3 regions of the uncultured Idiomarina sp. genome follow, and region 1 is predicted to be linked to each of the others. Evidence: predicted binding sites of a transcription regulator. Region 1 holds the regulator's gene; each other region holds the start of a gene.
The links. The regulator FliA, encoded in region 1, starts transcription of late flagellar genes. The targets are predictions, from matches to a motif close to CTAAAGNTNNNNNNNNNNNNGCCGATA.

Region 1 (10,997 bases):
CTGTATTGGCCGGCGCGGCTTATTACAAAATGCGTCATGCCGAGAGCCAAGAAACTGAACAGGTTGAGCAACAACAGCAAGAGCAACAACAGCAGCTGGCGCAAAAGGAACTCAGTTGGGACGACGTGCGTCACGTGGATACGCTCGGTTTAGAAGTCGGATATCGCTTAATTCCGTTGGTCGATCGAAGTCAGGGTGGCGAATTATTATCGCGCATCAAAGGGGTCCGTAAAAAGCAGTCGCAAGAATTTGGCTTCCTTGTGCCTGCCGTCCATATTCGCGACAACCTCGATCTCGGTCCTAACAGTTATCGCATCACGCTGATGGGGGTGACCATGGGCGAAGCCGAGATCCGTCATGATTGCGAACTCGCGATTAATCCGGGTCAAGTTTTTGGCGAGCTGGAAGGCGAAAAAACCACCGATCCTGCGTTTGGGCTCGAAGCGGTATGGATCCGACCTGAACAACGCGATAATGCGCAAACCATGGGCTACACCGTGGTCGATGCGGCAACCGTTGTGGCAACGCACCTCAGCCAAATCGTAACCAATCACGTATCCCAGCTACTCGGTCATGAAGAAGCACAAGAGTTACTCGATCGCCTCGGTCGCAGTCATCCGAAATTAGTCGAAGGTCTGGTACCCGATTTATTGTCACTGGGCAATTTTGTCAAAGTGCTACAAAACTTGCTGGATGAGGGCATCGCTATTCGCGATATGCGTACCATTGTACAAACATTAGTCGAGTACGCCGGACGCACTCAAGACACCGATGTGTTAACTGCGGCAGTGCGTATTTCGTTACGCCGACTGATCGTTCAAGATATCTCCGAAGGCCAACAAGAACTCCCTGTCATTACTTTGGCGCCAGAGTTGGAACAAATGTTGCATCAGTCTTTACAGGCAGCAGGCAATGAAGCCGAACAACAAGGCGCAGGCATTGAACCTGGCCTAGCAGAACGCCTGCAGCAGTCGTTGAAAGATGTTCATCAACAGCAAGAGATGAACGGCGAGCCATCCGTTTTACTGACATCTGGGCTCCTTCGTTCAACGATGGCGCGTTTTGCGCGACACGCAACAGACGGAATGCGGGTACTGAGTTACCAAGAAATTCCAGATGATAAACAGATTCGAATTGTGAGCTCGATTGGTGGACAACAACAACCAGCAGCTCAATGATAGGGGGATTGACCTGTGAAAATGAAGCGCTTTTTTGCTGAGGATATGCGTCGTGCGTTATTGCAAGTAAAGGAAACGCTCGGACCCGATGCCGTTATCATGTCGAATAAAAAGGTCAACGGCGGCGTTGAGATCGTCGCGGCAATCGATGGTGATGCCGAGTCACCTGCGGCGCCACAATCTGCACCGACGCCTGCACCTGAGACAGAGTCCACGCCAGCCAATTCGCTTGCCGAAATTTTAGCGCGCCAGGCGGAGTCGCAAGCTGCGCCATCACAGCCCCAGCAGACATATAGCGAGCCGGAGCCTCAAATGACCACCTCAGCGAATGATGAACCAAGTTGGCAAGAACCCGAGCTCGACAATCATATTCCAGATTATGTGGGCGGCGGCAGTGCAAGTGAAATCGCTGAACTAAAATCGCAAATCAAAGGTATTCAAAATCTGTTGCAACATCAGTTGAGCGGTTTGATGAAGCAGGAAATCGAACGCGAAGAACCGATGCGAGCATTACTCGTTAAGCGCCTAATGACAATGGGGATCAGTGAGCGTATTGCCGATCAAATCGCATGCTTTATTCCCGAAGGCGATGATATCGAGGATAGTTGGGAGCAAGCGCTACAGCTTCTTGAAGGTCAGCTCAATACCACCCATGACGATATTTTGACTCGTGGCGGTGCGGTCGCTTTAGTCGGGCCAACGGGTGTTGGTAAAACCACCACCATCGCCAAGCTCGCTGCACGTTATGCCCAGCGTCATGGATCTGACTCGGTCGCTTTAATCACCACGGACACGTTCCGTATCGGCGCCAGTGAACAATTAAAAGTTTATGGTCGTATCATCGGCTGCCCCGTAAAAATCGCAAACGATGCAAAAGAACTTGCTGATGCCATGCTGAGCCTGCGTGATAAGCGTCTGATTCTTATCGATACGGCGGGTATGGGCCAACGCGATAAGCGCTTGAGCGAACAGCTTGGACAAATTCTGCAGAATAAACGTCTCAGAATTCGTCCTTATTTGGTATTATCTGCTACAGCGCAGACACAAGTGCTAAACGATACCGTCAAGCAATTCAAAACACTGCCGCTAGCAGGGTGTATCTTTACTAAGCTAGATGAGTGCTTAAGCTTAGGTGAGAGTATCAGTGTTGCTATCGAACAAGGTCTCGCCGTCGGTTACTTGACTCATGGTCAACAAGTACCCGAGGACATCCGTGTAGCTGATGAACATTATATGGTGACCGAGGCTGAGCGCTTGTATGATAAAAGCATTTGTTCGAATGTGTCAGACATGCCAAAATCAAGTTGGCAGGCGGTCCAGTGATGGGCCTTAACGAATCAAGCATCAACCAGCAGTATGAGTTAGAGCGCATGGATCAAGCAAGTGGCTTAAGAAAGATGAAACAGAGCAAAGTCAAAGTCATTGCAGTAACCGGTGGTAAGGGCGGTGTGGGTAAAACCAACATCTCTTTAAACATGGCGATTGCGATGGCCGAACAAGGCAAACGCGTATTGGTATTGGATGCCGATTTAGGTCTCGCCAATGTCGACGTGATGCTTGGGCTGCGCGTGCAAAAAAATCTTTCACATGTGCTCAGTGGACAAGCCGAACTGAGAGATATTTTGATTGAAGGCCCCGCCGGTATCAAAATCGTGCCCGCCACCTCCGGAACGCGCTCAATGATAGAGCTGAACGAGACTCAGCACGCCGAACTTATCCGCGCTTTTAGCGACCTACAAGGTGATTTTGATGTCTTGGTTGTCGATACCGCCGCCGGTATCGGTAACACGGTCGTACGCTTCGCACGCGCCGCGCAAGATGTATTACTTGTGGTGTGTGATGAACCGACTTCAATCACCGATGCGTATGCATTGATGAAAGTGCTCAGTAAAGAGCAGGACGTATTCAAATTTAAAGTGGTTGCCAACATGGTGCGTAATTTGCGCGAAGGGCAACTGCTATTCAATAAGTTGACTAAAGTCACAGATCGGTTTTTAGATGTCGCGATAGAATTGGCCGCCATAATTCCGTTCGATGACAATATTCGTCTGGCGGTACGCAAACAAAAACCGTTGGTCTTAATGCAGCCTCGGTCTCCCGCGTCATTAGCAATTAAAGCCCTTGCGCAGCGTGCGCTCGACTGGCCAGTGCCGGCGCAGCCTGGCGGGCATCTCGAATTTTTCCTTGAACAATTAATAGGATCGGCCGATAACGGTAAGAAGCAGGATGTTGCCAATGAATAAAGCGGCTGTTTACAGTGCCCATGCCGATAATCGCCAAGCGATTATCGAACAACACACGGGTCTCGTGAAGCGCATAGCTCATCACATGATGGCGCGTCTTCCCGCGAGCGTTCAGGTCGATGATCTGATCCAATCCGGCATGATTGGCTTACTGGAAGCAGCACGAAACTTTGACAATAGCAAAGGCGCGAGCTTTGAAACCTTTGCGGGCATTCGTATTCGCGGCGCAATGTTAGACGAGATACGCCGTGGTGACTGGGCGCCGCGCTCAGTGCATCGCAATCATCGGCGTGTACTCGAAGCGATTCGACAGGTCGAAAACGAAACCGGGCGTGATGCCAAAGATGTCGAAGTTGCCGAAAAATTAGAAATGCCGCTCGAGGAATACCACGCTATTTTGCGCGATGTAAACTCGGGACGAATTATCGGAATTGAAGATCTAGGCGTCTCCGAAGATGCTATTATGCCCGAGCAAGTAACCGGTGCAAACTACGAGCCGCAGAAAGACGTTGAAAACGATGCCTTTCATCGCGCACTGGTCGAAACTATCTCGGGTTTACCCGAACGTGAAGCATTAGTGCTTTCGTTGTATTATGATGAGGAACTTAACCTGAAAGAAATCGGTGAAGTTCTCAGCGTGAGCGAATCACGCGTGAGCCAAATTCATAGCCAAGCAATGATGCGCTTAAAAACACGCATGCAGAGCTGGGTAGAGTAATTATCGTAGTAATCGAGAGCCCAAGTGGAGGGAGCTTTGGATAAAAACATGAAAATTCTTGTTGTTGATGACTTTTCAACAATGAGACGAATCATCAAAAATCTTCTTCGTGACCTTGGATTCACCAACATCCAAGAAGCTGACGATGGCAACACCGCATTACCGATGCTCCAACAAGGTGACTTTGATTTTGTCGTAACTGACTGGAACATGCCGGGGATGCAAGGTATCGACTTACTTAAGGAAATTCGTAAAGACGATGACCTCGCGCACTTACCCGTGTTAATGGTCACGGCCGAAGCCAAACGTGAGCAAATTATTCAAGCCGCACAAGCTGGTGTGAACGGCTACATTGTGAAGCCTTTCACCGCTGTAACGTTGAAAGAGAAGCTCGATAAAATCTTTGAACGTATCAGTTAGTGGGCACGGCTATGGTAAAACCATCAGCAAGCATATCGCTCAAGCAAGCGAAGCAATTGGTTGAGTGGCTTGAAGCGGGAGAGCAGTCTAAAGCCGATCAATGGCTAGACGATTTCCATCAAGAGCATGATGACAAGTTGTTCACCTCTGTCGGGCAACTCACCCGAGACCTGCATGAAGCCTTGCAAGACTTCCAACTCGATCCGCGTATCATGCAACTGACACAAGACGATTTGCCCGATGCGCAGAATCGTCTGCAATATGTGATTGAAAAAACAGAAGACGCGGCTAACCGCACGATGGACGCCGTCGAAGCCTGTCTGCCCATGACGGATGAGATGCATCAGCGCGTAGAGCAGGTGATGCCTGCGTGGCAGCGCCTCATGAGCAACGATATTCAGTTAAATGAATTCAAAGAAATGTGTCATCAAGTCGATGCGTTAATGCGCGAATGTGGACAAAACATGCCGCAGATCCATGGTTTGATGACAGAAGTGCTCATGGCGCAGGACTATCAAGATATTACCGGTCAGATCATCCGTCGGGTGATTCAACTCGTAGAAGACGTTGAGAAAAATCTGATCGAGCTGCTCAAGTTGTTTGGTGAAGAGCAAAAATCTCAAGCTAAACAAAATGTAAAAGCAGTCGATAAGAATGCAGCAGAAGGACCGATCATAAACCCTGAGCAACGCGACGATGTTGTAGAAAATCAGGATGACGTGGACGACTTATTATCAAGCTTAGGTTTCTAGGAGAGAGCAGCGCATGAGCTTTGAGATGGACGAAGAGATCTTACAGGATTTCTTAATCGAGGCAGCAGAAATCCTCGAGCAGTTATCCGAGCAACTCGTTCAATTAGAAAACGACCCCGAAAACAAAGATCTCCTCAATGCGATTTTTAGAGGATTTCATACCGTAAAAGGGGGCGCCGGCTTTCTTGCCGTTTCGGCACTGGTCGATACCTGTCATGGTGCAGAAAACGTGTTCGATACCTTGCGTAACGGACAACGCACAGTCACGTCTGACCTCATGGACGTGATCCTGCAAGCGCTCGACACCATCAATGCCCAATTTGCTCAATTACAAGCGCGAGAGGAACCCGAAGCCGCTGACAGCGAGCTCCTCGAAACCCTCCACAAGCTCTCCCAACCCGAATCTGAAGACGACACCGCCGCCGACGACGCCGCCGCCGACGCCGCCGACGACGACGCCGACGTACGTCGCGCCTCCGGCGCGACAAATGACGTCGCCGCCGATACCAACGTAGGTCGCGCCTCTGGCGCGACAAACGATGCCGAAAACACAGTCGACGACATCCAAGAAGACGAATTCGAAGCCCTGCTCGACGAACTCCACGGCAAAGGCCAAGGCCCCGGTGCCTCAAAAACAGCCAATAAAAAAGAAGCACCAAACACCCACACCGATAACGACGAGATCACAGACGACGAATTCGAAGCCTTGCTCGACGAACTCCACGGTTCGGGTAAAGCCCCAACCAGCGCAGAAAAACAGCAAGAAGAACAAAAATCAGCCAGCAAAAGCGACAGCGACGAAATTACCGATGACGAGTTTGAAGCGCTGCTCGACGATCTGCACGGCAAAGGCAAGGCCCCTAAAGTCAACAAAACCGCAGAAAAGCCAGCGCAACAACCTGCAGCAGCCAAAAAGCCCGAGCCTCAAAAAGCAGCGCCTAAAAAGCCCGAGCCGAAAAAAGCTGAACCATCAAAAGAACAAGCCAAGCAGCCGGCGAAAAAGCCCGCCGCGCCGCCACCACCGCCCCCAGAAACCACTGTGCGAGTGGATACCAAGCGTCTTGATGAGATCATGAACATGGTCGGTGAGCTCGTGTTAGTACGAAACCGCCTGTTAAGCCTCAGCAACAGCGACGATCAAAAGCACGAAGAAATGAGCAAAGCCATCGCCAACCTCGATGTCGTAACCGGCGATCTGCAAGGCTCGGTGATGAAAACCCGAATGCAGCCTATTAAGAAAGTCTTTGGCCGCTTCCCGCGGGTCGTGCGTGATCTGGCACGTAGCCTGAAAAAAGAAATTAATCTCGAGATGCACGGCGAAGAAACCGACCTCGATAAAAATTTAGTCGAAGCACTCGCTGACCCACTGGTGCATTTGGTGCGCAACTCGGTCGATCACGGCATCGAAATGCCCGATGAGCGCCAAGCAAAAGGCAAACCCCGCGAGGGAATGGTGACGCTATCGGCGTCACAAGAGGGTGACCACATTATGTTGTCTATTAAAGACGACGGTGCGGGGATGGATGCCGAAAAACTCAAACAAATCGCAATTAAGCGGGGCGTTCTCGATGAAGATGCCGCCGCGCGTATGTCCAACGAAGATGCCTACAATCTGATTTTTGCCGCCGGTTTCTCAACCAAAGAGCAAGTGTCGGATATCTCGGGTCGTGGCGTCGGAATGGACGTGGTAAAAACCAAAATCAGTCAATTGAACGGTAGTATTAAAATTGAATCAGAGCTCGGTAAAGGCACTGAACTACTCATCAAAGTACCGCTCACGCTGGCGATCTTACCGACCTTAATGGTCGAGGTAAAAGATCAGACGTTTGCACTGCCGCTCGCCGTGGTCAGTGAAATTATCGACTTGGATATGGCAAAGACCAATACCGTCGATGGTCAGTTGACATTGATCGTGCGTAAACGAGCGATTCCTCTATTTTTCTTAGAGCATTGGCTGACGCGCCGACCAGAGCGTAATAAGCGAAACGAAAACGGTCACGTGGTTGTGGTGCAGATCGGCAACCAACAAGTGGGTTTTGTGGTCGATGCGCTGATCGGTCAAGAAGAAGTGGTGATAAAACCACTTGATAAACTATTGCAAGGGACGCCAGGCATGGCGGGAGCGACCATTACCAGTGATGGTGGTATCGCGTTAATCATTGATGTGCCAAGTATGCTCAAGTACTACGCGAAACGATAACGGGTAACACTAAAAATGACAGTGAGTGTTTTAGTGGTCGATGACTCGGCGTTCTTCCGACGCCGAGTAACAGAGATTCTTGAAAGTAATAGCCAGATAAAAGTCATCGGTTCAGCAAACGATGGCCGTCAAGCCGTTGAGCAAGCAAAAAGCTTACGTCCCGATGTCATCACCATGGATATCGAGATGCCCGTGATGAACGGCATCGACGCAGTCCGTGAAATCATGCGTGATGCACCTTGTCCTATTTTGATGTTTAGCTCGTTGACGCATGAAGGCGCCACGGCAACGCTGAACGCGTTAGAAGCAGGCGCGGCGGACTTTTTGCCGAAGAAGTTTGAAGACGTTGCGCGTAATCGCGAAGAAGCAGTCAAAACCCTGCAGGATCGCGTCATTGCAATAGCTGCCAAACCGAGCATTCGCCGTCGGCCTTCAGCACGTACAACCAGCCCAACGCCACCCCCGCGTTCAATAACGCCGCGTGAAAGCACCCGTTCTCGGACCTTTGGCGATCGTACATCGACGCGCTCGACAGTCGCGCGTGAACCGGCGCCGCGTGAAGCACCGTCGACTGCCGCACCGGTTGCGACCGAACGGCTAACCATTAATCGAGCATACCAAGTACTCGCGATAGGAACCTCCACCGGAGGACCCGTTGCGCTGCAAAAAATTTTGACGCAGCTGCCACAGAACTTTCCGTATCCGATCGTGATGGTACAGCACATGCCAGCGGCGTTTACCAAAGCGTTCTCGCAACGACTCGATGGCTTGTGCAAAATCTGTGTACGAGAAGCGGAAGATGGCGATAACTTACAGCCTGGAGTTGCCTATTTAGCCCCCGGCGGTAAACAAATGTTAGTGGAAGGGCGAGCCGGAGCAGCACGCTTACGAATTCGCGAAGATAACTCCGGGCGTATTACCTATAAACCCAGTGTCGACCTGACCTTTGCCAGCTTATCCAAAGCTTACGGTGGTAAAGTGCTGGGGGTCATTTTAACCGGGATGGGTGCGGATGGTCGCGAGGGCGCGCGCATGCTTAAAGAGCAGGGTGCAACCATCTGGGCACAGGATGAAGCCAGCTGTGTCGTGTACGGCATGCCGCAAGCGGTCGCAAGCGCGGGTATTTCAACCCGCAGTGTCAGTTTAAACCAAATGGCGAGTGCGTTACTGACCGAAGTCGGTTACGGAGGTTAAGCCATGCATGTGTGGACCATCGCAAACCAAAAAGGCGGCGTAGGTAAAACGACTACAACAGTGGCGTTAGCCGGCTTATTGCAACAGCGAGGTCAACGCGTGTTGTGTATCGACATCGATCCGCATGCATCGCTTACTTTTTATTTCGGTATTGATGCAGAAGAGCTCGATGCGACTGCGTACGACGTGTTCGCGATGGGTAAAAACGTTGATAAAGAAACAACGAAAAGTGCGATTGTCGCGACCGAACATGAGCACCTCGATGTCATGCCCGCGAGTATGGCGCTCGCGACGCTAGACCGTAAGCTCGGTACCCAAGGCGGTATGGGGCTGGTTCTGCAACGGGCGTTAGCGCACGTCGAGCATCGTTATGATTACGTACTAATTGATGTGCCACCCGTGCTGGGGGTACTGATGGTCAACGCCCTGGCATGTTGTGAGCGAGTATTAATTCCGGTACAAACCGAGCCACTCGCGCTGAAAGGCTTAGAACGAATGATGCGAACGCTCGCTTTAATCCAAAAATCTCGAGGACAAGCGCATCAGTATACGATTATCCCGACCCTTTACGATAAACGGACGCGGGCGTCGTTAGATACCTATAAAAAGCTGGCACAGCGTTACGGTAAAAGCGTGTGGAATGGCATGATTCCAATTGATACAAAGTTCCGTGATGCGAGTAATGAACAGTTACCGCCTTCCATGTTTGCGCCTCAATCGCGCGGCGTATTGGCTTATCAAACTCTGCTGACTTATCTGCAGCAGTTGAACCTATAGGAGGTCATGTGAGTCGCTCAAACTACCAAAGTGAACAAGCCATGACCGAGTACCTCGATGCCCTATTGCTAGAGGAAGAGCCCGCCCCGGTTGATTTCGATGACTCGCCTGTGCGGGCATTACTTGAGCGCGCTACGCCTAAGATCCAGACGCTTAAGCCTGAGCCTGTGAGTGAACCAGAACCTGCGCTGAAAACCGAGCCAGCATTGACACCGGAACCTGAACGGGCACCGGAACCAGAGTCTGTGCCGGACGTGCCGGAGTCGGTAGCCGAACAGGACTTCACGCAGACGGAAGTCGCCAAAGCTACAGAAACTGCGGTTGACGCCGATATGCAAGATGACGGCGCAACTCCGCCGCCAACCGACGCGATGATGGAATACCAAGAGAATGACTTCCAAGCGTTATTTTTTAAAGTGGCAGGGCTGACACTCGCCGTGCCATTAAAGAGCTTAGGTGGCATTCACACGTTAGGTAAAATCAGTCCACTGTTTGGCAAACCGCCTTGGTTTAAGGGCATCATGAACGAGCGTGGTAACAAGCTGCAGGCGGTTGATACCGCACGCTGGGTGATGCCCGAAAAGCTCACTGCAGAAGTCGAAGACGGTATTAAATACGAGTATATGATTACATTGAGTGATAGCCCATGGGGACTGTTGTGCGAGGAACTGGTCGATAGCGAACCCTTGCAGCCCGATGCGATTCAATGGCGTAACGGCCCCAATCAAAAGCGACCTTGGCTCGCGGGTGTCGTGCGCAATAGAATGTGCGCATTACTCGATGTAAACGAATTAATTAAACTGCTAGATAAAGGCTTGGGTCATACGCAAAATGGCCCACACAATGAATCGGAGTCATAGTATGGCAACTGAAAACCGCAAAACAAAACAACAAGCTGAAGTCGATAGCAATGATGAAGTGCTTCAGTGGGTGACTTTTCAGCTCGAAGAGGAAACCTACGGCATTAACGTCATGCAGGTGCAAGAAGTGTTGCGCTACAGCGAGATTGCGCCAGTGCCGGGTGCGCCGGATTATGTACTCGGCATCATTAATTTGCGTGGCAACGTGGTCACCGTTATTGATACACGTCTGCGCTTTGGTTTGCCAGAAAACGAAATCACCGATAACACACGCATCGTGATTATTGAGTCGGATAAGCAAGTCATCGGTATTCTCGTTGATAGCGTTGCTGAGGTGGTTTATCTGAAGAAATCTGAGATCGATAGTGCACCGAACGTGGGTACCGAAGAAAGCGCGCGGTTTATTCAAGGTGTCTCGAACCGAGATGGCGAGTTGTTGATCCTTGTCGACTTAGATAAAATGCTGACCGATGAAGAGTGGGATGAAATTTCGCGGTTAGGATAAAACTATTTGATGACTTCAATAACTGTTTGGCTAGCAGCAGCGGCGCTGATGCTAGCTATTGTTGCACTGATCGTAGCGGTAATGACCAGCCGCAAGCATACCGAATTATTAGAACGACAACAGCAACGCCTATTAATGCTGACCGAAGCG
Region 2 (10,997 bases), on a different contig from region 1:
CCCTGCGTGAAGGAATTGATAATTCCATCGAAATGCGTCGGATCGAATTTGTGGGACCTAACGTGGGTGACGAATTTGTCGAACAGGGCGGGTTAGCGATGCTGACCGCGTTGATATGTATCTTGATATACATCGCAATGCGTTTTGAATGGCGTTTGGCTGTTGGTGCTGTTTCAGCACTCGCGCACGATGTTATTTTAACCCTAGGTTTGTTCTCGGCTTTGGGTCTCGAGTTTGACTTAACCGTGTTGGCGGCACTTCTTGCGGTGATAGGTTACTCAATTAACGATACTGTGGTTGTCTCGGACCGCGTACGTGAGACGTTCCGTAAGTACGCTAAGTTGACACCAACGCAGGTTATTAACCGAGCGTTAACGGATACCATGAGCCGTACGTTGATTACCTCATTAACCACTATTTTGGTGTTGTTGGCGCTGTTCTTTGTTGGTGGACAGTTGATCCATGGCTTTGCTACTGCGCTATTATTTGGTGTGTTTGTCGGTACTTATTCGTCAATTTTCGTAGCAAGCAGCGTAGCGTTATCGTTAGGTGTTAGCCGTGACGATTTGATGCCAACAGAAGTCGAAAAAGAAGGTGCGGATCAAGATCCGCTGCAATAGTTCATAGGAGATTAATATGCTCGCGGTACTTTCGCCGGCCAAGAATTTAGATTATGAATCCGAACATCTTGCGGTAGAAGCAACGCAACCTCGGTTGCTTGATGAGGCTGAAATACTGGTTCAACGTTGCCGCGAGCTGACTCCACAGCAGCTTGGATCGCTGATGAAGATCAGTGACAAATTGGCGGGTTTAAATGCGGCTCGATTTACTGAGTGGACCCGTCCATTTAATGAAGATAATGCACGACCCGCCATTTACGCATTTAATGGTGATGTTTATGCGGGCTTAGATGCTGAATCAATGACTCACGAAGAAGTGCGATCAGCGCAACAGCAACTTAGAATTTTGTCGGGATTATACGGCTTGCTAAGACCGCTTGATTTGATGCAGCCTTATCGTCTCGAGATGGGGACTAAGCTCGATAATCAGCGCGGTAAAAATCTTTATGAGTTTTGGGGTGACCAAATTACTGAAATGCTCAATGCGGATTTGAAGCAAACGGGCAGCGATGTATTGGTCAACCTGGCTTCTAACGAGTACTTTTCATCAGTCAACAAAAAGGCATTGAACGCTCAGCTCATTACGCCAGTGTTTAAGGATGAAAAAAACGGCCAGTTTAAGGTCATTAGTTTTTATGCGAAGAAAGCACGAGGGTTAATGGCGCGCTTTATGGTGAACCAAAAGCCTGAAAATGTGTCTGATTTAAAAGCGTTTGACTATGCGGGTTATCGTTTTTCAGAATCTGAATCTAACGAAAAAGAACTTGTATTCAAGCGCGCTGAAAGCGAACGACCTTAATCTATTGCAACAATGAGGACCGCAGGGCATGGCAGAACAAGATAATTATCCTGGTAAAGAAAGCAGTAGCAACACCGCTCGCTGGGTCGTTGCGGTTATTATTGTCGCTATTATTATTGGTGGCGTTAGTTGGTGGATGTTAAGTGGCTCAAATAACAACGAGGCAAAACAGACACAGTCGATGAATTTGCCAAAGCAGCCTGAAGAGGCGCCTGCGGTCGAACCGAAAGAGCCTGAGCCACAGCCGCAGCCAGAACCAGATCCTGAACCAGCAGCGACGCCAGAGCCGACCACCGAAGTGGTGGAAGAGCCAGAACCGGCTATCACGCTACCTGATCTCAACGAGAGCACCCCGACAGTGCTGCAAGAATTGGATAATAGTGGCATAGAGATACAGCCACTGAAGAGCTCGCAACTGATTAAAGACGCTGTGGTTATTATCGATAACCTAAGAAATGGCATGTTGGTGACTGACAGAACCGTAGTGCAGCGCCCAGATGGTCGGTTCTCAGTGATTGAAGTCGAGGGCGACTTATATATTGATGAGCAAAGCTATCAACGTTACGATCCTATCGTTGACTGGTTTACCAGCCTGGATGCCAATGCATTAGTGGATAATTACGAGTTGTTTAAACCGTTACTTCAACAGGCATACGGTGAAATCGGTTACCCTGACAGTGAATTCAAAAATGCGATTATAGAAGCAATTAACGTGTTGTTAGAAACACCCGTGCCAGAGTCTTTGGTGCAAGTCGACGATGACAGTGTCATGTACACGTATCACGATTCGTCGCTTGAGGCCTTACCGCCAGCACAGAAGCAGCTATTGCGCATGGGACCGAACAATATTGAACGAATCAAGGCTAAGTTAAGAGAAGTAAAAGCAGCGTTTCGAGAGAATTAATGACAGAAAATCAAGATTCAATACCTAATAATTTAGAGGGCGATTTCCCGTCACAGGGGAATCGCTTTTTGCGTTGGATAGGGCGAGTGGGGATGCGATTAATGGGGGGATGGAAAATTAATGGTTCCATGCCAAATAGCCGTCAGGCAATCATCCCCATTGCGCCGCATACTTCAAATTGGGATTTCCCTGTTGGCGTGTTTGTGATGCTCGCAATGGGCTTAAAGCTGAACTATTTGGGGAAAGCGAGTTTGTTCCGGTTCCCTATTAAGCGTTTAATGCTCAAATTAGGAGGCATCCCGATTGATCGTTCTGCCGCGAATGGTGTCGTTGGTAAAATGGTTGAAGAGTTTAAGACCAAGCACGAATTAGTTTTAGTGATTACGCCCGAGGGCACTCGCAAAAAAGTGAAGCAATGGAAGTCAGGTTTTTTGCATATTGCAAAGCAGGCAAACGTACCGGTTGTGCCCGTTGCGATGGACTTTGCTCGTAAAGCAATTGATATAGGCCCTGCGATGATGATTAATGGCGAAATCGAACGTGAGTTGGAACGTGTAAAGTCGTTTTTCGCTCATGCACAGGGTAAGCGCGCGTAATGGTCGTTCGGCGTCTTTGTATCATTTTTTGGACTGTGTTCGCTCTTGCGCTGAGTGAAAACCTCGGCGCAGCCGAGTTTTGGCAAGACGATTGGTCAATGGGGCAGCGTATTGAGTCCTCTCGACTCGAAATAACAGCACTTAAAGCTGATGATGCCAGTGCCATCTATCGCGCTTACATGGACTCTCAAGCTTGGTTGTATCATCAGCTTGGATGGAGCTGGCCCAGTAGTAAAACGTCGGAAGAACAGAACTCATCGATGGTGCAACATCTGCTAAAGCAGATGTTGCAAAAAAATGGCTTTAGCTTTGTCGTCACTGATAAAAAACGGAACAAAGTGGTTGGCATGGTGTACTTTGCTCCAGTTTCAGCAGAGCGTGGTAATGGTGCTGCGCTTGATACCAGCAATATTCAAGCGGAAGTGACGTGGTGGTTAGGGAAAAAGGCAGTCGCCGATAACCTACATAATGATTTGTTTGCGCTGACGACCGACTGGTTAAGAGCTAGCTGGCCCTGGGGTCAAGTGCTATTCCCTGTTTCTGAGTCAAACCAATCGGCGCTCGCTGTATTGGATAATAGCGCAGCACGAAAGGTGGCGATGAATAGGGATACACATGAAGTATTTTATTCTTATACGTTAGCCCGAAAATAACGTTAAAATATGGTATTATTTGCGCATTATTGAGATCACAAGGAATTCCAAGCATGCATATCATTGAGGGTGGCATAAACGCACCAGGTAAAAAGTTTGCTATTATCGTCTCTCGTTTTAATCACTTTGTCGTTGAAAGCCTCCTTCAGGGCGCTGTGCAGACACTAAAGCAATATGGTCAGGTCGCAGATGACGATATTACGGTGGTTAGAGTGCCGGGTGCTTACGAAATCCCAGTAACCGCGAAGCGACTCGCAGAATCGGATAAGTTTGATGCGATTATTGCGGTCGGCGCAGTTATTCGAGGTGGAACACCGCACTTTGATTTTGTCGCTGGTGAAAGTAATAGCGGCTTAGGCCGAGTTGCTATGGAATTTGGTCTACCAGTGGCGTTCGGTATTATTACCACTGACACGCTGGAACAAGCCATCGAGCGCAGCGGTTCAAAAGCCGGTAATAAAGGCTCTGAAGCAGCATTAAGTGCGTTAGAGATGGTTAACGTCTTGGATAAGATTTAACAGGAACGCGTTAAGAATGAAACCAGCAGCACGCAGAAAAGCGAGAAAGCTTGCAGTACAAGCGGTTTACTCATGGCAGTTATCGCAAAACACATTTAATGAGATAGAAGCACAGTTTCTAACCGACAATGACACCAGTAAAGTTGATGTGGATTACTTTCTGGAATTGCTTCGAGGAGTGGGTGCGTTCTATAAAAGCCTAGATGAGGCGATAGCACCCTATCTTGATCGACCGATCAGCGAATTGGATCCGGTAGAGCTTGCGGTCCTACGTATCGCTGCGTATGAGCTACGTGAACGTTACGATGTACCCTATAAAGTAGCAATTAATGAAGCTATCGAATTAGCCAAGTCGTTCGGTGCTGATGATAGCCACCGCTTTGTGAATGGTGTACTCGACAAAGCTGTCGATGCATTAAGACCTGCCCGCCAATAATAAAAGAGCGGTGCGCCGCTCTTCTCCCTTATGAGACAGACTCCAAAACTCGACGAATTCAATCTGATTGAACACTACTTTAAAGCTGAATCTTATCGTGGCGATGTCATCGTTGGCGTAGGAGATGACGGCGCTGTGACAGAAGTGCCTGAAGATCATCAACTCGTTACTGTGACGGATACCATGGTCGAGGGCGTTCATTTTGATAAAAATACCCCCCCACGTGCAATTGGACACAAATTAGTCGCAGTGAACTTAAGTGATTTAGCGGCGATGGGGGCAGTGCCGAGTTGGGGAAGTCTGGCACTGACTTTACCGCGAGTTGATACTGATTGGCTGCACGATTTTAGCGAAGGCTTAAAAGAGATCTCAAACTACTATGAGTGTGATTTGATAGGTGGTGATACAACGCGTGGTCCTTTAACGTTGACTTATACTGCTCAAGGCGTTGTGCCCAGCGGTACGGCGATTAGACGCGATCAAGCGCGGGCTGGAGATTGGCTGTACGTGAGTGGCTCGTTAGGTGATGCGGGTTTAGCATTGCGGTTATTACAAGGTGAATTGTCGGCAACTCATCGCCATTTACAGTCATTAATTAATCGATTGCACTATCCCACTCCGAGAGTCGCTTTAGGGCAGCTATTACGTGGTGTTGCTAATAGTTGCATCGATGTTTCAGACGGCCTATTGGCAGACTTGTCTCATTTGTTGCCTACAAACGCTCAAATGGGCGTTCAGTTAGAGCTTGATAAATTGCCTTTATCGATGGCTTTAACTGAAACTCTCGACTTGGATGAGGCGTTTTCATTGGCGTTAACTGCGGGTGATGACTATGAACTTTTGTTTACTGTACCAGAGCAGAATCGCGGACGACTTGAAACCATCACGTCACATCTAAAAGACAAACCTATCTGTATCGGTCGAATGGTAAAGGATGAGACACGTCAGGTGAGAATGACTTACCAAGGGGAGCCGTGGGAACTCCCTAAAATTGAATTGGGTTACAACCATTTTGGAGTGTCCTAATATGCGCCGATTTCCCGGGCTTTCACTTGCGAATCCAGTTGATTTACTTGCTCTTGGATTTGGCTCTGGACTAGCACCAAAGGCACCAGGCACGTTCGGCACGTTGGCTGCTGTTCCATTGGTCTACGGTATGCTTTGGTTAGACATCACTAGCTATAGCCTGTTTGTCGCGCTTAGCACCCTGCTAGGCATCTATATTTGTCGCAGTGCGGCCGATAAAATGGGTGTACACGATCATCCAGCAATTGTTTGGGATGAGTTCGTCGGCTTGATGTTTACCATGTGGGCCATGCCAGCTAACTGGGCTTTACTTATGGTCGGCTTTTTGGTCTTTCGCGTATTCGACATTCTCAAACCATGGCCAATTAGCTGGTTGGACAAACGCCTGCATGGCGGAACAGGTATTATGTTAGATGACGTGCTCGCGGGGATAGCGAGCAACTTCGTTTTACAACTGATACTTGCGACAACAATCGGTCGTGACTGGTTTTTGTAGGCGCGTGGCGCCTGTTAGCTGTTTAAATAGTCTTGTATACGCGACTTAATCGCCGTAGCGCTCAGTCCAATTTCTTGTTTAACCTCATCTTGACTACCGTGCTTTATAAACTCATCAGGTAAACCAATATTTAGAACTTGAGTATTGATTCCTGAATTCGCCAGTGCTTCGTTTACGGCACTACCTGCACCGCCTGCGATGGCATTTTCTTCAAGCGTTACAACAAGTTGATGGCGACGAGCACAATCAATCGCGACTTGCTTATCAAGTGGCTTCACAAAGCGCATATCGACTACTGTTGCATTGATATCTTCGGCGACCGCGATAGCCTCGGGTAGCAACGTGCCAAAGTTTAGGATCGCAACGTCGTTACCCTGACGTATGATGTTTGCTTCACCTAACGTAAGTAACTTATCGTGTTCTCGTAATGTGACACCGGTACCGCTACCACGGGGATAGCGGACTGCAGCAGGTCCCTGATGGCAATAGCCAGTGTAAAGCATATCGCGACACTCTTGTTCGTCACTGGGTGTCATAACGACCATATTTGGAATGCAACGGAGGTAACTTAAGTCAAATGCACCTTGGTGAGTAGGTCCGTCTGCACCAACAATACCTGCGCGATCAATAGCGAACAATACATCGAGATTTTGTAACGCAATATCATGAATGACTTGATCATAGGCGCGCTGCAAAAAGGTTGAATAAATAGCCACAACAGGTTTAAGACCAGCAATGGCGAGCCCAGCCGCATAAGTTACGCTGTGCTGCTCGGCGATAGCGACATCAAAATATTGCTCGGGATAAAGTTTTGAGAATTTGACCATTCCCGACCCCTCTCGCATTGCAGGGGTAATGGCCATTAACTTGGCATCGTCTTGTGCGTGATCACACAACCAATCACCGAACACCTCTGAGTAACTTGGGATTCCGGGCTTTTTCGCCGGTAGCTTGGACAGCGACGGATCAAATTTAGGCACGCCATGATAACCGATAGGATCGGCTTCTGCAGGCCGATAGCCTTTTCCCTTTTGCGTGACTACGTGAAGCAGCTGTGGACCGCGTAAGTGCTTCATATTACGCAGCGTTTCAACTAAGGTGTCCACATCGTGCCCATCAATGGGACCAATATAATTAAATCCGAGCTCTTCAAAGATAGTACCGGGTGCCATCATACCTTTCATATGCTCTTCAGCACGGCTAGCTAAGTGATGGATGGGCGGTAACGGCTTAAGCAGTTTTTTGCCTTGCTCACGTATTTTGGTATAGAAACGCCCCGACAAAAGACGCGCGAAATGCTGATTCAAGGCACCTACATTCTCAGAAATCGACATGTCGTTATCATTTAGTACCACTAACATGTCAGGCTTAATATCGCCTGCATGGTTCATCGCTTCAAAGACCATGCCGGCTGTCATTGCACCGTCACCAATTATCGAGACGACCTTTTCGTTAGAACCACTGCGCTGGGCGGCAACCGCCATACCTAATGCTGCTGAGATTGAGGTACTGGAGTGACCAACAGACAAAACGTCATACTCACTTTCTTCCCGCCATGGGAATGGGTGCAAACCATCTTTCTGTCTGATTGTATGCAGCGCCTTTTTTCGTCCTGTTAAAATCTTATGGGGATAGGCTTGATGACCAACGTCCCAAACTAACTTATCTTTTGGTGTGTTGTAGACGTAGTGCAGAGCGACGGTCAGTTCAACTGTACCCAGCCCTGATGCTAAGTGACCACTACTGCGACTGACAGAGTCCAGTAAGTAGGCGCGTACTTCCTCACAGAGCGCGTTTAATTGATGTGTAGGCAGCTTGCGTAGATCTGTTGGGTATTCAATACCGTCTAATAATTTGGTCATAGGTCTCGTATTACTTAGTGATCGCGCTTCAGCAAGATCTCTGAAAATGTTTCTAGTTTTTGGGTATTGTACGGGATCTTGTTGAGTGACAGTAGTGCTTGTTGATGCAATGACAGCAGTTTTTCACTGGCTCCGTCAAGCCCCAGTAGCGCAACGTAAGTCGCCTTGTGGTGGGCTTCATCTGAACCTTGTGGCTTACCCATAACTTCAGTGTTTCCGACGACGTCAAGAATATCGTCGTAAACTTGATAAGCAAGTCCAATCCAGCTGGCGAAATCACAAAAGTGATCTAAGTATTGTTGGCTTTCGTCGTTACCTGCAAGCACTCCAAGTGCCGCAGAGGCACGTATTAAAGCACCGGTTTTGTGACGATGTATCTTTTCAAGTTCAAGCTCATCAATGGCGCGCCCGGTGGCATCTAAATCCAGCGCCTGTCCAAAACACATACCTTTAGCACCACTGGCGCTGGCCAAATGCTGGATCATCGCGATGCGTCGTTGAGAGGGAAGTTTAGCCTCTAAGTTGGTGCTTAATACCTCAAAAGCGAGTGTTTGCAGCGCATCACCGGCTAATACGGCTGTCGCTTCACCGAACTTAATGTGACACGTGGGATGACCTCGGCGTAGTTCATCGTCGTCCATCGCCGGTAAGTCATCATGAATTAATGAGTACGCGTGGATCAATTCTACGGCACAAGCCGCGTCCAAAGCCTCGTTAGTTTCAGCCCCACATAATTCGGCCACTGCCATCGTTAAGTAGGGACGGATACGCTTGCCGCCAAGTAAGACGCCGTATGCCATGGCTTCTTTAAGTGAACTAGAAGCAATGTGTGATTCGATCAGTTGGTTTAATCGGTTATCGACGGCACTACGGACCTCGGCTGTAAACTGCTTAATATTCACTCGCGCGCCTCACTGTGCTGTTCACTCAGCACCTGTTCGCCGTTTTTTTCTAGTAACGTTGAAACCTTTTGTTCTGCTGACTGCAACTGCGCTTGGCTTAAACGTGATAGCTTTACGGCTTGTTCAAACTTTTCTAATGACGTCTCCAATGGAAGGTCGCCTTGCTCAAGCTCATTCACTAACTGTTCAAGTTGTTGCAATGCTTGTTCAAACGATAGGTTGTCTTCCTTCTTTGCCATAATGCGTCACCTTTAGTTTCAATATAGGCTCATTATCATATAAAGAAACTCGATTGTCAGCCGATGATCAATGCGTGGTTTACTTAAATTTACAATATAGGTTGCCACAGTGAGTGGGATGTTTAAAATTGATCACGTGCCAAATTTATCGCGTGAAGTGGAGGAAGCTGAGTGGATATAGCAACGCTGGTTGGGATCATTGGAGCCATAGGCTTTGTTGTTGCCGCGATGATATTGGGTGGTGACCCCGGTCTTTTCATTGACACTCAGTCTTTATTGATTGTTGTGGGTGGCTCGCTGTTTATCGTTATGGCCAACTTTCCACTACAACAGTTTTTTGCCACCGGCAAAGTCGTGGTAAAAGCTTTCTTTTTTAAGATAGAACACCCTCAAGAACTTATCGATAGTGCCGTCGAAATGGCTGACTCGGCGCGTAAAGGTGGCTTCCTAGCGCTGGAAGAGGCAGAGATTCCTAATCCTTTTTTTCGGAAAGGCGTGGATATGCTGGTGGACGGTCATGACGCGGAAGTGGTCAAGCACACTTTAAGCAAAGACATCAGCATGAGCTTTACCCGACATGAAGAGGGGGCTCGGTTTTTTAAAATTTTGGCTGACGTAGCACCGGCAATGGGGATGATTGGTACGCTCATTGGATTGGTTGCGATGCTCGCTAATATGGATGACCCCAAGGCTATTGGTCCGGCGATGTCGGTTGCATTGCTAACAACACTGTATGGTGCATTTTTGGCCAACGTGATTGCGATTCCCATTGCGAATAAATTGGTGCTGCGAGCGGAACAGGAAAAGCTGAACCGGCAGCTCATTTTGGATGCTATTTTAGGAATTCAGGATGGACAAAACCCACGGGTTATTGAGGGCTTGCTACGTAATTACCTCGCCGAATCCAAACGTGTCAATGAAGGGAATGAGGACGAATAGCGCCTATGGCTGCCGCAGACGATCAAGAAGAATGCCGTTGCCCGCCCCCTGGGCTTCCTATGTGGATGGCGACTTTTGCTGATTTAATGACACTACTAATGTGCTTCTTCGTGCTGCTTCTTGCTTTCTCTGAAATGGATGTTCTTAAATTTAAGCAAATTGCCGGCTCTATGAAGTATGCGCTGGGTGTTCAGAATAAAATTGAAGTAAAAGACATACCCAAGGGAACAAGTATTATTGCGCAGGAATTTCGGCCTGGGCGTCCTGAACCTACGCCCATCGAGACCATTCAGCAACAAACAGTCGAAATGACCCAACAAACCTTGGAGTTTCAAGATGGGGAATCAGACTTTGCAGGAGGTAAGCAGGTCGAACGGGGTGGACAGCAAGCTGACAGCGAGGAGGACAAGAAGGCCGCTGACGGAAGCGAGTCCGATCCAGCGGTAGAGCAGCAAGTTAAGGAGCTAATGGAGCGTATCCGAGAGCAATTAAGTGATAACATCAAGGCCGGCTCATTAGAATTAGAGCAATTGGGGCAACAAATTATTATCCGAATTAAAGAAAATGGTTCGTTTCCAGAGGGATCTGCGTTCTTACAGCCGCAATTTAAGCCAGTCATTCGGGAAGTGGCACAAGCGCTTAAAGATATTCCTGGCGAGATCACGATCTCGGGGCATACCGATAATCAACCGTTAGTTTCTGAGATGTACACCTCAAAGTGGGATTTATCCGCTAAACGAGCTGTCGCTGTTGCTGAAGAGATGACTACAGTAGACGGGTTCGACCAATCACGCCTTGTTACGATGGGCTATGCCGATACAAAACCGATTGTACCGAACAACTCGGCCTCTAATCGTGCGCTCAACCGACGTGTTGATATCGCTATTATGCAAGGCAAGGCGAAAGAGTCCGATCCGGTGGATGTAATTGACTAGCTCGGGTGGCTCACAGCGTTAAAAAATCGTATAATGATCGGTTTTTAGACTAGCTAAAACTGGGGCCTCCAT
Region 3 (10,997 bases), on a different contig from region 1:
GGCCTTGTACGAGCGGGTTGTGCATGGCCACGTGGAGCGTAGCGACACGTGCACAGCCTGTTACGAGCGGAGCGAGTAACATCATAGCCTGCGGGCGTAGCTCGCATCCCGGCTTTGCTCCAGTTTCCCGCGAAGTCGGTGAAGTCCAACATAAATCTGTCGTAGCGCCCGACGCCACTGTTCTCGCTGCTTTGCCTCAATCCACTTTAATCGTAAAGCTATCTGCAATTGTGTATCGAGTTCTGCGCATGAACCGATAGCGTAATAGAGGATTCTTCGCCGGTCAGCGGGTGTGTCTCGTGTCATAGCTTCGGCAATATTACTGGGTATCGAAATGGCGCTGCGGAATACCTGGTCTTTAAAACTGAAATTTTTGCTGTGCTGGAAGGTTTCCATTATATCGATGGCAATATCAAGGGAATGCTGCCAAAGCCAGAGTTTTTGATAATTCATTATTTGTGTTGGGTTGTGAGGGGTTATTGCAGTTTAGGGGATGGTTTTTGAATTTGTGGATGATTGTGGTGTGAGATTTTTGAGGGGGGATGGCGGCTTCGCCGCCAGGTCGGGATGCGGCTCGCTTCGCTTGCCGCAGGCTGTGTGCATGTGCGCTTCGCGCCATGCGGCTGTGCACAAGCTGCTCGTACACAGCCTTGCCGTGCGAAGCACAGGCAAGCAAAGCCTGTTACGAGCGTAGCGAGTAACATCAAAGCCTGCGGGCGCAGTCCGCATCCAACCTCAGAGCAAAAAAAACGGCCCCCGAAGGAGCCGCTTGTATTGCGTAAGACTGTTTAAGCCGTCGCTGGTTTTCCAGTAAAGGATTAACCCAACAGTGACAATGCAGCCTGTGGACGCTGGTTCGCCTGCGCCAAGATAGTAGTTGACGCCTGCTGAATGATCTGCGCCTGAGTCAACTTAGCAGTCTCTGCCGCAAAGTCCGCATCACGTACACGTGAACGTGCAGCTGATACGTTTTCAGAGATTGAGCTCAAGTTAGAGATCGTGCTCTGCATACGGTTTTGGAATGCACCGAAGTCTGCCCGTTTATCGTCGATCTGTGCTATCGCGTTATCAATTGAACCAACTGCACTCTGAGCTCCAGCTGCTGAGCTGATATCAATTCCATCCACTGCTCCAACAATAGCCCCAGTTACTACACTGCCGGCAGTTCCTGCCGTAGCTCCCGAAAATGACCCGTTTGTTTTATCGCTACTCGTAATGGTCGCAGTTGTCGCTCCCGTTACGTCTGCATCGGCATAAAACTGAATGTCTCCACTACCATCAATCCTCGCATATACTCCTTGATCATTGGCTGCATCATTAAATTTCTCAACATAATCCTCGAAGCCATCACCTTTGGATATTTGGATCTCGGTGTTATTGCCATCAACTGTTAACGTCAATGTTTCATCGACCGCACCTATCTTAGCTTGTTCAAAATCCAAGCCACTTATTGCTGTACCGTCTTTTGCACCTAGCGCGTCCGCTGCAAAATCTCCTAAGTCCAAGCTAATAGTCTGATTTGCCTCAGAACCAACTTGAAAATCAAGACTAGCAACAGAACCATCCAAGATGTTTTGACCACCAAATGCCGTTGTGTCAGCTATCCGCGTAAGCTCGGTCTGCAAGGACGATACTTCCTTTTGAAGCGCATCGCGGTCGGCCTGCGAATTAGAACCATTCGATGACTGTAGTGCCAATTCACGCATACGCTGTAAAATATTAGTAGACTCTTGCAATGAACCCTCTGCGGTCTGAGCAAGTGAGATACCGTCGTTTGCGTTACGGGTGGCTACGTTTAGGCCGTTGACCTGTGAGGTCAGACGGTTTGAGATTTGTAGACCAGCTGCGTCGTCTGCCGCGCTGTTAATACGGAGGCCTGACGACAAACGTTGGAAAGCTTGGTCAAGCGAGTTGCCTGATTTTACCAGCTGATTCTGTGCATTGATCGAGCTGACGTTAGTATTTACGTATAAAGCCATTTTTCATGCTCCCTTAGTTTGATACAAAAGCTTGGTGTTACCAATATTGTGTCGCCAAGCTGGAGGAAGGGTAGGCTTGTTTTTTGCCTGGTTAAAATTTCCTCTCACAAGGGGTATCGGCGGGGGGTTGGGATCCTTTAGGAAAAATTTTAATTTTTTTTAGCGCGGGTTTTTAGTGGGGATGGCGGCTTCGCCGCCAGGTTTGGATGCGGCTCGCTGCGCTTGCCGCAGGCTTTGTTCGCGTCCGCTTCGCGGCGCGAGGCTGTGTACGAGCGAGGGCCCGCATTTATTTTGCTCTTACACAGCCTTGCCGTGCGAAGTACAGGCAAGCAAGGCCTGGCGCAAGCGCAGCGAGCGCCATCACAGCCTGCGGGTGCAGCCCGCATCCAAGCTCAAGGTTTATTGGACGTAATCAAACAAGCTTAGTTGATTGATACGCGAAAACACTTGTTGTGATGCTTGGTATAGGGTTTCGTTCTTGACTAGTTCGGTGACGGCTTCGTTGTAGTCAACATCGGCGAGTTCGGCACGGGCGGTTTGGTTCACGACGTCGGCATCGCGGAGTTGGGTGCGCGCGGATTCCATGACGTTCATGCGGGTGCCGATGTCGGCTTGGGTGCCAACGACGTTGTCCATGGCTTTGTTGAGATCGTCGAGCGCCCAGCTGGCTTCGTCTTCCCATTGGCCGTTGGTGCCTTTGCCTTCGAGTGCGGCGGCGAGATCGCTCACTAGCGTGATGGGGTTACGACCGATGGGTTCGCCATTACTGATTTTGATGGTATCGCTTGCGCTGGGGCTTGCGTCTTCAGCGAGGGTGATGTCCATGCCGTTAAAGCTGATTTTGCCATCGGTAATGGCGCCACTGGCGAGGTTATTACCGCTGGTGTCGTCGATACTGTAGTTGCCGGCGCCGTCAAAGCTGATGTTAAAGTCGCGTGGGTTGCCGTTACTTTGTTGTTGCTCGGTAAAGTCGGTGAATTGCTCGCGGTTGCTTACGCGCAGTTCGCCGACGAGGTTTTGGCCGCTCTCGACGTTGATGTCGACGCGTTGTGATACGTTGGCAAACGGTTTGCTACCGGGTTCGTTGGCGGCGAGTTTGAGGTTGGGGGTGAGCTGTATGTTACGCGCCCCTTGGTCGCTTACGTATTGGTAGCTTTGGGTGCTCGCGTCGTATTGCATGGGCTCTTTGCGACTTTGAAAGCCGGCGAACATGTATTCGCCTTGTGCGTCGCGGGCATTGGCTTGGTCAACCAATTGCTTTTCGATAGCGCGTAGCTCTTTTGCGACGGCTTTGCGATCGTCGGCGCTATAACTGCCATTCACGACGCCAACGGCGAGTTCGCGCGCGCGTTGCAGGCCACTGTTTACGCCATCGAGGTTGGCCTCTGATTGGCGTAAGTTGGCCTCGAGGCTGGTACTGTTGCGCATGAATTGCTCGTTCTGCGCCAGCGCATTGTTGAGGTTCATGACTTGCGAGTTAGCAATCGGGTCATCTGATGGTGACAGTATTTTGGTCTGACGAGTGAGCTGTTGCTGCACTTTATACAGCGCGCTCTCGGAGCGCTGTAGTGAGTCGAGTCCACGTTGAAACATTAAGTTAGTACTAATACGCATCGTTTATTACCCCACTGCGTTTAACAGGCTGTCAAACGTACGTTGTGCGACGGTGATGATTCGAGCGGCGGCGTTATACGCGCGTTCGAACTGAATCAAGTTGGCGGCTTCTTCTTCTAGATTGACGCCTGATTTTGCTTCATACATCGCTTGTGTTTGTGCTTCGATGGCTTGCGCTGCATCGCGGCGCGAGCGTGTTTGTTGAACGTAGCTACCAATATCAGATACCACGCGCGAGTAGCCTTCTGCGAAGGTCATGTTGGCATCGTCGCTGTCGGCTGACGAACGACGTAGCTGCGCGTTTTGTTGTAGCTCGGTAAAGGCTTCGCCATTGCGATTGTCATCAAAGCCATCGGTGTTGTATTCGATTGAATAGCTGTCGCCCGCCGCAGGCTGACCATTGATACTGATATCGTAGTCGAGCGGTGACCCTGCAAAGGGTGCCGGGTTGCCGTTGGCTGCCGCTTGGTCGTTGGCTTGCTGCGCTAGGTTTTTAAGGTCACTTAAACCCGTTAATGTGATGTCACTGCCATTTTTGCGACTCAGCGTTACATCGAACGTGCCATCACTGTTGACCGCATCGACCGCGACGCCGGTTGGGGCACCGTCGGCGAGTGTTTTGCCAGCGGCATCGAAGAAGTTACTGGTGCCATTGATAGACTCCAATTCAATGTTAGCCGAGCCTTGGTTTTCAAGGTCATCGCTGACACGTACCGGCTTTGCAAGTGCTAGGTCTTCTGGACGGCTAATTGCCACGCCAATATCGCCCGCGATGTCTTCGACCGGTTTGGCGAGGAATTTATCGCCGTCGCTTGCGGCGCTAAAATTCGCCGAGGTCAGCTCAACGCCATATTCTTCGACAGCGATGGCGCTGGGATTGCCGGCGGTACTGATGGTCACTTCAGGTGCATTTTTGATGGCACGCCCTTGGTTATCGGCGGCTTGCACCGTAAAGGTGTCGGCACCGGTTTTTGTGATCAGCAGGTTGTCTGATGTCAGTTTGGCACTGTTACCTTCTAACAGGCCCACATTAATATTGGCATTGCCGGTGTTTTCTTCAAAATCCAGAGCGCGCACGGGGGTGCTACTGAGGTCAAACAGTTTTTGCCCGAGTTGGTTGTCGAGATCCATGCCCTTTTGGTTTTGCGAATTCATGGTGTCGGCGATACGTAACGCCATTTGACCGATACGACGTTGCGCGGGAAGCAGCTGATTATCGCGGTAATCCATGTAACCACCAAGCGCAGAACCTAGCTGATCTGGCTTGAGATAAAACTTGGTGGGATCGGCGCTATTCGTCGACTCAATTTGAATTTCAACGCGACCGGTATCCGGCTGGCTGTTCGCCGTGATCATATTATAACGACCATCTTTTAAGACCAATGGTACGCCGTTCTTTAAGTTGACTTGCACCGCGTCAGAATCGCTTTTGACCACGTCAAACGATACTAACTTAGACAGCTCTTCTAGCTGTTGGTCGCGTTGGTTTCGCAGTGAGTTGGCATCAAAGCCTTTGACGTTAGATGAGCCGAACTTGAGCTCATTATTGAGCTCGGCAATATTCTTCGACAAGGTGTTAATCTGCTGAACAGAGTCACGCACACGCTCGTTCACAATGTTCTCTTGATCGTTTAAGTAACGAGAAAAGTCGCTCATGCGTGTCATTAACCCCTCGGCTTCGCTGATCACGACTTGCCGATTGGTCAATGAGCTGGGATCGTTATTGGCATCTTGCACACTGTTAAAGAAGCTGGTCACTGCACTATTGATGCTGCTTTCAGTGTTTCCTAACAGTGAATCGAGTGGCTCGGCTTGATCGAGTTTACCGTTTTGAAAGGCGACATCCATATGGGAGCGGTTCAATTGACCAACAATGTATTCGTCGATCATGCGGCGCGATTCGACACCCCGTAAGCCCCCAAAGGGATTACTGACATACTCTGCTCGCTCACGCACGTAGTCCGGGTTATTGATGTTGTTGATGTTCTGCCCGGTGATCGCGAGTGCGCGTTGATGCGCTAAAACCGCAGTTTGTCCTTTGGTCAATAAATCAAATGACGCCATAAATGGTCGCTCCTAATACTTCGTCTATTACGGTTATCGACAGAGACAGCAAAAAGTTAAGTGTAAAATTACGTAAAGCGGCAATGAGTTGCCGCTTATAACCGTTGCATAATGGACTTAACCTTGTTGGCGTAGTTAGGATCCGTTGCATAGCCCGCGCTCTGTAATTGCTCGATATATTGGGCGGGATCCTCGGCCGCTGCGACGGCTTGTTGATAACGCGGATGTTCTGTTATGAAACTAGCATAATCGTGTAAACTTTGCTCAATATTTTGGTAACTACGAAATGCCGCGCGTTGCTTGTTGGCTTGGTGGCCATCAAACTCTAAAGTGTTTACATGCGACTGTTCGCCTTGCCAACGACTATCAGCCTTAATATTAAACAGATTATTACTCGAGCCGCCATGCCGTCCCGGTACCATGCGCTGTCCCCAGCCTGTTTCTAACGCCGCTTGAGCGATCAATGCTTTGGCGGGTAAGCCGGTTTCTTTGGCAACCGCTTCGGCTTGTGGTCTTAAAGCATCGATGAAGTCATTTTGGCTGGAAATGTGTTGTGCTTGATCACCAATATTGAGTGTATTCACCCGGGTGTCTCCGTAAAACAACCCGACAGGACGCCCGCCTTGGTCACTTAAGCGAGTGGAGCGATTATTCACGACCGCGGCTCTTGGGTCATCGAGTTTTGCGCCAACCCGTTGCTGCGTATCAAATCCACCTTGCTTGCTCAGTTGCTGAACCATCAGATCCGCGAGTCCGAGTGACCCCTGATTTGATAATTCTGACGTGAGTTGTTGGTCATACATGTCGCGGTACATCTTTGTGTAGCGGCTATTGAGCATGTTGCCTTCCGCAAACACATCGTTGGCTTTACGCATGCTTCCCATGACCATGTTTAAGAAAATCGCTTCGAACTGTTTCGCCGCCTCGCGCAGGGCTTGCTCTTTATCGTCACCAAAGGCTTGTTCACGAAGACTGTCGAGCGCGTGGTTATCAAGCACGGCTCCAGTACCTTGCGCTTTGGGCGCAAGGTCATACAAGCGAGTGGCGTCGGTATTAAATAACGATGAGCTCACCGGAAATAGCTCCTGCTTGCTTTAAGGCTTCCAGTACGGCGATGATATCGCCAGGGGCCGCGCCGACTTGATTTACAGCTCGCACCAAATCGTTCAGTGTGGTGCCTGGATTAAACACAAACATCCGCGCATCTTCCTGCTGTATATCGACCACACTCTGTGGGGTGACCGCTGTATCACCTTGACCAAACGGATTGGGCTGGTCGACTTGCATGTCCTCGGTGATAGTCACTTGCATGTTGCCATGTGCCACCGCGGCTGGACGTAACTCCACGTTTTGACCCACTACGATTGTGCCCGTGCGTGCGTTGATTATAATTTTCGCCGCCGCCATCGCTTGTTCAACTTGCAAGTTTTCAAGCGTTGACATGTAGCTCACTCGTTGACTTAAATCGCGCGGTGCTTTAACACGAATCGACGTTGCATCAATGGCTTGCGCCATGCCCTCACCCACTAAACCATTGATCGTGTTAGCGACACGTTTGGCCGTGGTAAAATCGGAATCATGCAGATTAAAGGTAAAGTAGTCGCCTTGCGCAAATGCGGTGGGGATCTCACGCTCGACAATAGCGCCGCCCGGAATACGGCCGACGGTAGGCGTATTGATTACAATTTTAGAACCATCGCTGCCCTCTGCGCCCAAGCCGCCAACAATAAGGCTACCCTGCGCAACAGCATAGACTTCACCGTTGGCGCCTTTCAAAAAGGTTTGCAATAGCGTGCCGCCGGTTAAGCTATCAGCGCTCCCCACGGAGGATACGGTGACGTCGATTTTTTGACCCGGTTTGGCAAATGCGGGAATTTCGGCATGCACAGCCACGGCCGCCACGTTATTAATTTTTGGACGCTGACCTTGGGGTACGTTGATACCAAAGTTGCCGAGCATGGTTCGGAACGTCTGATCGGTAAAAGGTGTTTGCTCACCCGTACCGGGTAGACCCACCACTAAGCCATAGCCGATAAGTTGGTTTGAACGAATGCCTGCGACAGAGGCAATATCTTTGATGCGTGATGCTTGCACCGGCAGCACTAACTGACCCATGATGGCAAGTCCAAGTAACATCACTTTAAGAAAGTTCACAGCGCGTCTCCTTATCCGTTAAAACGGCCAATAACTGCTGTTAAAGAAACGAGTGAGCCAGCCTTGCTCTTGAGTCGAAGCCAGACTACCGGTGCCACTGTATTCGATACGCGCGTTCGCCACGCGAGTAGACGGAATGGTGTTATCAGCGCTGACATCTTGTGGGCGAATAATACCCGTCAACCGAATATACTCGTCACCGGTGTTAATGCGTAACCATTTCTCGCCACGCACAATTAGGTTACCGTTCGCCAGCGTTCGAATCACGGTCACGGTAATCTCGCCCGATAGTCTATTGCTCTGGTCAGCGGTTGCATCACCGGTAAAATCGCGCGTTCCTCCTAAGTTGGCAGAAATGGGGTTGCCATTAATGGTCGCCGCTTGCCCGAGGATCGTAGGTACCGGTAGGTCAACATTACTCTCCTTCGTGGTCTGTGCGTTCGCCGATTTACTCGCCGTCGTACGCTCTTGAAGGGTAACCGTAATAATGTCGCCTAATCGACGCGCTTTGATGTCTGAATACATATTATCGGAGTACTGCGCTTGATACAGTGAACCCGTCGGTACGACCGGTTCTGCACGTTCCTCGGGCAGTACGGGCGCGTAGTATGGGTCATTCGGCATCGGTGCTGGCTGGTTGCTACTGCAAGCAGCCAATGTCACTAAAACCCCGGCCATGATAATCAGGCGCATACTCACCTCCACCGTTATAACTGCTGATTAATGTAGCTCAACATTTGGTCCACCGATGAAATGACTTTTGAATTCATCTCGTAGCCCCGTTGCGCTTCAATAAGATTAACCAGTTCTTCTGTGACGTTCACATTCGATGTTTCTAGCATTCCCTGACGCACATTACCGACACCATCGACACCGGGCACGGACTCTTGTGGTGCGCCGCTGACTGCGGTTTCTTTATAGAGGTTTTGTCCGATGGGCTCGAGGCCCGCGGGATTAATAAAGCTGGCTAGGTTCAACTGACCGATAACAGCGTTTTGCGCATTACCAGGCTGACGTACGGTGACTTCCCCTTCCTGTGAGATACTTAGTGAGATAGCGTCTTCTGGGATCTGAATCTGAGGTTCAATAGGATAACCGTTGCCCGAGGTAACCAGAGTCCCCTCCTCGTTTACTGAGAACTGACCATTACGTGTGTAGGATAAGGTTCCATCGGGCATCAATACTTGGAAGAACCCCTTGCCATTGATCATCACGTCGAGCGAGTTATCGGTCGTCTGGACATTACCTTGCGTATGGGATTTTTGGGTTGCTACGACTTTAGTACCAGCACCGAGCATCAAGCCATTGGGGAGTTCTACGTCCTGCGCTGATTGGCCGCCTGGTTGATTAATATTTTGATAGAGTAGATCTTCGAAAATCGCGCGGCTTTTTTTAAAGCCCACGGTACTGGCGTTTGCTAAGTTATTCGAAATCACCGAAATGTCGCGCTGTTGTGCGTCGAGTCCGGTTTTACTAATCCATAATGCGGGGTTCATAATCTATCTCCTCGACACGCGTTAGCTCATGCGCATCAATGTTGCTGAACGCTGAGCGTTCTCATCAGCGGTTTTCATCATTTTGACGTTCATTTCGTATTGGCGCTGAAGCGCTATCATGCTCGTCATTTCACCAATTGCATTGACGTTGCTTCCCTCTAACGCCCCCACCTCAAGTTTGACGTTAGCGTCCGCCAGCGCTTGCTGACCGTCTTTTAATGCAAAGTATCCATCCGTGGTCTTTTCAACATTGTTAAGCGGCGGGTTAACCAATTTGATTCGATCAACAATTTCGTTCGCGTCTTCCGGTGCACCTTGTGGGCGAATCGAGATATTGCCATTGCGACCAATGGTGAGCGAGTCAATCGGCATTGGAATGAGCACTGGACCGGCGTCGCCCATGACAGGATCACCTGATGAAGTACGCAACATTCCGCCAGCGTCAATTTCTAAACTCCCGTTGCGGGTGTAGCGCTCGTTACCATTGGCATCCTGGACCGCTATCCAGCCTTGGCCGTTGATAGCCACGTCAAGATTACGTCCGGTAGTGCGAATCGGGCCTTCGGCAAAATTTTGCCCCGGGCTTTCTGTCATCGAAAAGACCCGCGTTGGCAGTCCTTCACCAAAGGCCTGCATTGAGCGAGCTTGCTCTAGATCTGCTTTAAATCCAGTGGTGTTGGTGTTAGCCAAATTGTTGGCGCGTACCGAGACGGCTTTCATGTTCTCGTTAGCACCACTCATGGCAATCCACAGCATTTTATCCATCGCTGACCTCCAGCCAAAAATTTGTCATCTGGGTACTAGCTATGCAGAGTTCGTGCCAAAATAAAGGCATCCCCTACAAAATAGGTGGTCAACATAAAAAAAGGCTTGCCGAAGCAAGCCTTACTGTATGCTCTCAAGCCTTCGTCATTGATTAACGAATCTGTAAGATGTTCTGTTGCAAGCTGTTATTGATTTCAAGCGAACGTGAGTTTGCTTGGAAATTACGCTGTGCAGAAATCAGATCAACTAATTCTTTGGTCAAATCAACGTTTGAGTTTTCCAGTGCCGAAGCTTCGATGGTGCCAAAGACGCCTGAGTTTGCTTCACCCGAGGTCGCGATACCTGACGACTGACTTTCTGACCAAGACGCATCACCGAGCTGGGTCAAACCCTGTTCGTTGGCAAAACGCACTAACGCGACTTTGCCTAAGTATTGGACGTCACCGTTTGAGTAGCTCGCTGAAATCAGGCCGTCTTCCGCAATGTCGATGTTGGTTAAACGACCGACCGTTGTACCATCTTGTTCAAGTAGGTTGACGCTAAAATCTGAAGCGAACTGAGTGGGCGCTGTGTCTCCGCCTTGATCGAGACGATCGCGGTAGAAGATCTGTACGTTTTGCGAGGTATCTGCGCCATTACTTAACACATTGGCTAGCGAGATGCTTGCCGGTGGGAAAGTATCACTGTCGAGGTTATAGCCGCCTGGATTTGGCACGCCCACCGGTGAACCGCTTTGGTCAAATACGATACGCTGGCTCGATACGGTATTATCAACACCATCGCCTGGTGAAGGCTCATAGCTTGGTGCACCGGTATAACCTTGTGATGGATTGGTGTCGACCATTTGACCATCGACTGTATTGTAAACATCCCACACGTTTTCCTGACCGCCGACATCTGCCGCGTTACGTTTTACATAGTAGGT

Region 2: pomA (flagellar motor protein PomA) is a predicted target of FliA. The motif match lies at 9,091-9,117, and genes of this name have one in related genera.
Region 3: ABNS04_RS09535 (flagellin) is a predicted target of FliA. The motif match lies at 2,094-2,120, and genes of this name have one in related genera.

Annotation. Positions count from the first base shown of each region.
Region 1 is NZ_CAXGLS010000026.1:20,171-31,167, reverse strand. It holds gene flhA (flagellar biosynthesis protein FlhA) at 1-1,178, shown strand, start outside; gene flhF (flagellar biosynthesis protein FlhF) at 1,200-2,501, shown strand; gene ABNS04_RS07925 (MinD/ParA family protein) at 2,549-3,421, shown strand; gene ABNS04_RS07920 (RNA polymerase sigma factor FliA) at 3,414-4,139, shown strand; gene cheY (chemotaxis response regulator CheY) at 4,176-4,559, shown strand; gene ABNS04_RS07910 (protein phosphatase CheZ) at 4,571-5,311, shown strand; gene ABNS04_RS07905 (chemotaxis protein CheA) at 5,325-7,511, shown strand; gene ABNS04_RS07900 (chemotaxis response regulator protein-glutamate methylesterase) at 7,527-8,705, shown strand; gene ABNS04_RS07895 (ParA family protein) at 8,709-9,482, shown strand; gene ABNS04_RS07890 (chemotaxis protein CheW) at 9,491-10,342, shown strand; gene ABNS04_RS07885 (chemotaxis protein CheW) at 10,344-10,847, shown strand; gene ABNS04_RS07880 (DUF2802 domain-containing protein) at 10,857-10,997, shown strand, end outside.
Region 2 is NZ_CAXGLS010000001.1:142,228-153,224, forward strand. It holds gene secF (protein translocase subunit SecF) at 1-620, shown strand, start outside; gene yaaA (peroxide stress protein YaaA) at 637-1,419, shown strand; gene ABNS04_RS00635 (DUF3014 domain-containing protein) at 1,448-2,323, shown strand; gene ABNS04_RS00640 (lysophospholipid acyltransferase family protein) at 2,323-2,919, shown strand; gene ABNS04_RS00645 (GNAT family N-acetyltransferase) at 2,919-3,572, shown strand; gene ribE (6,7-dimethyl-8-ribityllumazine synthase) at 3,626-4,090, shown strand; gene nusB (transcription antitermination factor NusB) at 4,107-4,526, shown strand; gene thiL (thiamine-phosphate kinase) at 4,557-5,552, shown strand; gene ABNS04_RS00665 (phosphatidylglycerophosphatase A) at 5,554-6,048, shown strand; gene dxs (1-deoxy-D-xylulose-5-phosphate synthase) at 6,063-7,910, opposite strand; gene ispA ((2E,6E)-farnesyl diphosphate synthase) at 7,925-8,812, opposite strand; gene ABNS04_RS00680 (exodeoxyribonuclease VII small subunit) at 8,809-9,051, opposite strand; gene pomA (flagellar motor protein PomA) at 9,223-9,990, shown strand; gene ABNS04_RS00690 (flagellar motor protein MotB) at 9,996-10,925, shown strand; gene thiI (tRNA uracil 4-sulfurtransferase ThiI) at 10,996-10,997, shown strand, end outside.
Region 3 is NZ_CAXGLS010000038.1:53-11,049, forward strand. It holds gene ABNS04_RS09530 (four helix bundle protein) at 82-453, opposite strand; gene ABNS04_RS09535 (flagellin) at 819-1,979, opposite strand; gene flgL (flagellar hook-associated protein FlgL) at 2,379-3,593, opposite strand; gene flgK (flagellar hook-associated protein FlgK) at 3,600-5,657, opposite strand; gene flgJ (flagellar assembly peptidoglycan hydrolase FlgJ) at 5,753-6,730, opposite strand; gene ABNS04_RS09555 (flagellar basal body P-ring protein FlgI) at 6,711-7,793, opposite strand; gene flgH (flagellar basal body L-ring protein FlgH) at 7,830-8,489, opposite strand; gene flgG (flagellar basal-body rod protein FlgG) at 8,519-9,307, opposite strand; gene flgF (flagellar basal-body rod protein FlgF) at 9,329-10,072, opposite strand; gene flgE (flagellar hook protein FlgE) at 10,224-10,997, opposite strand, start outside.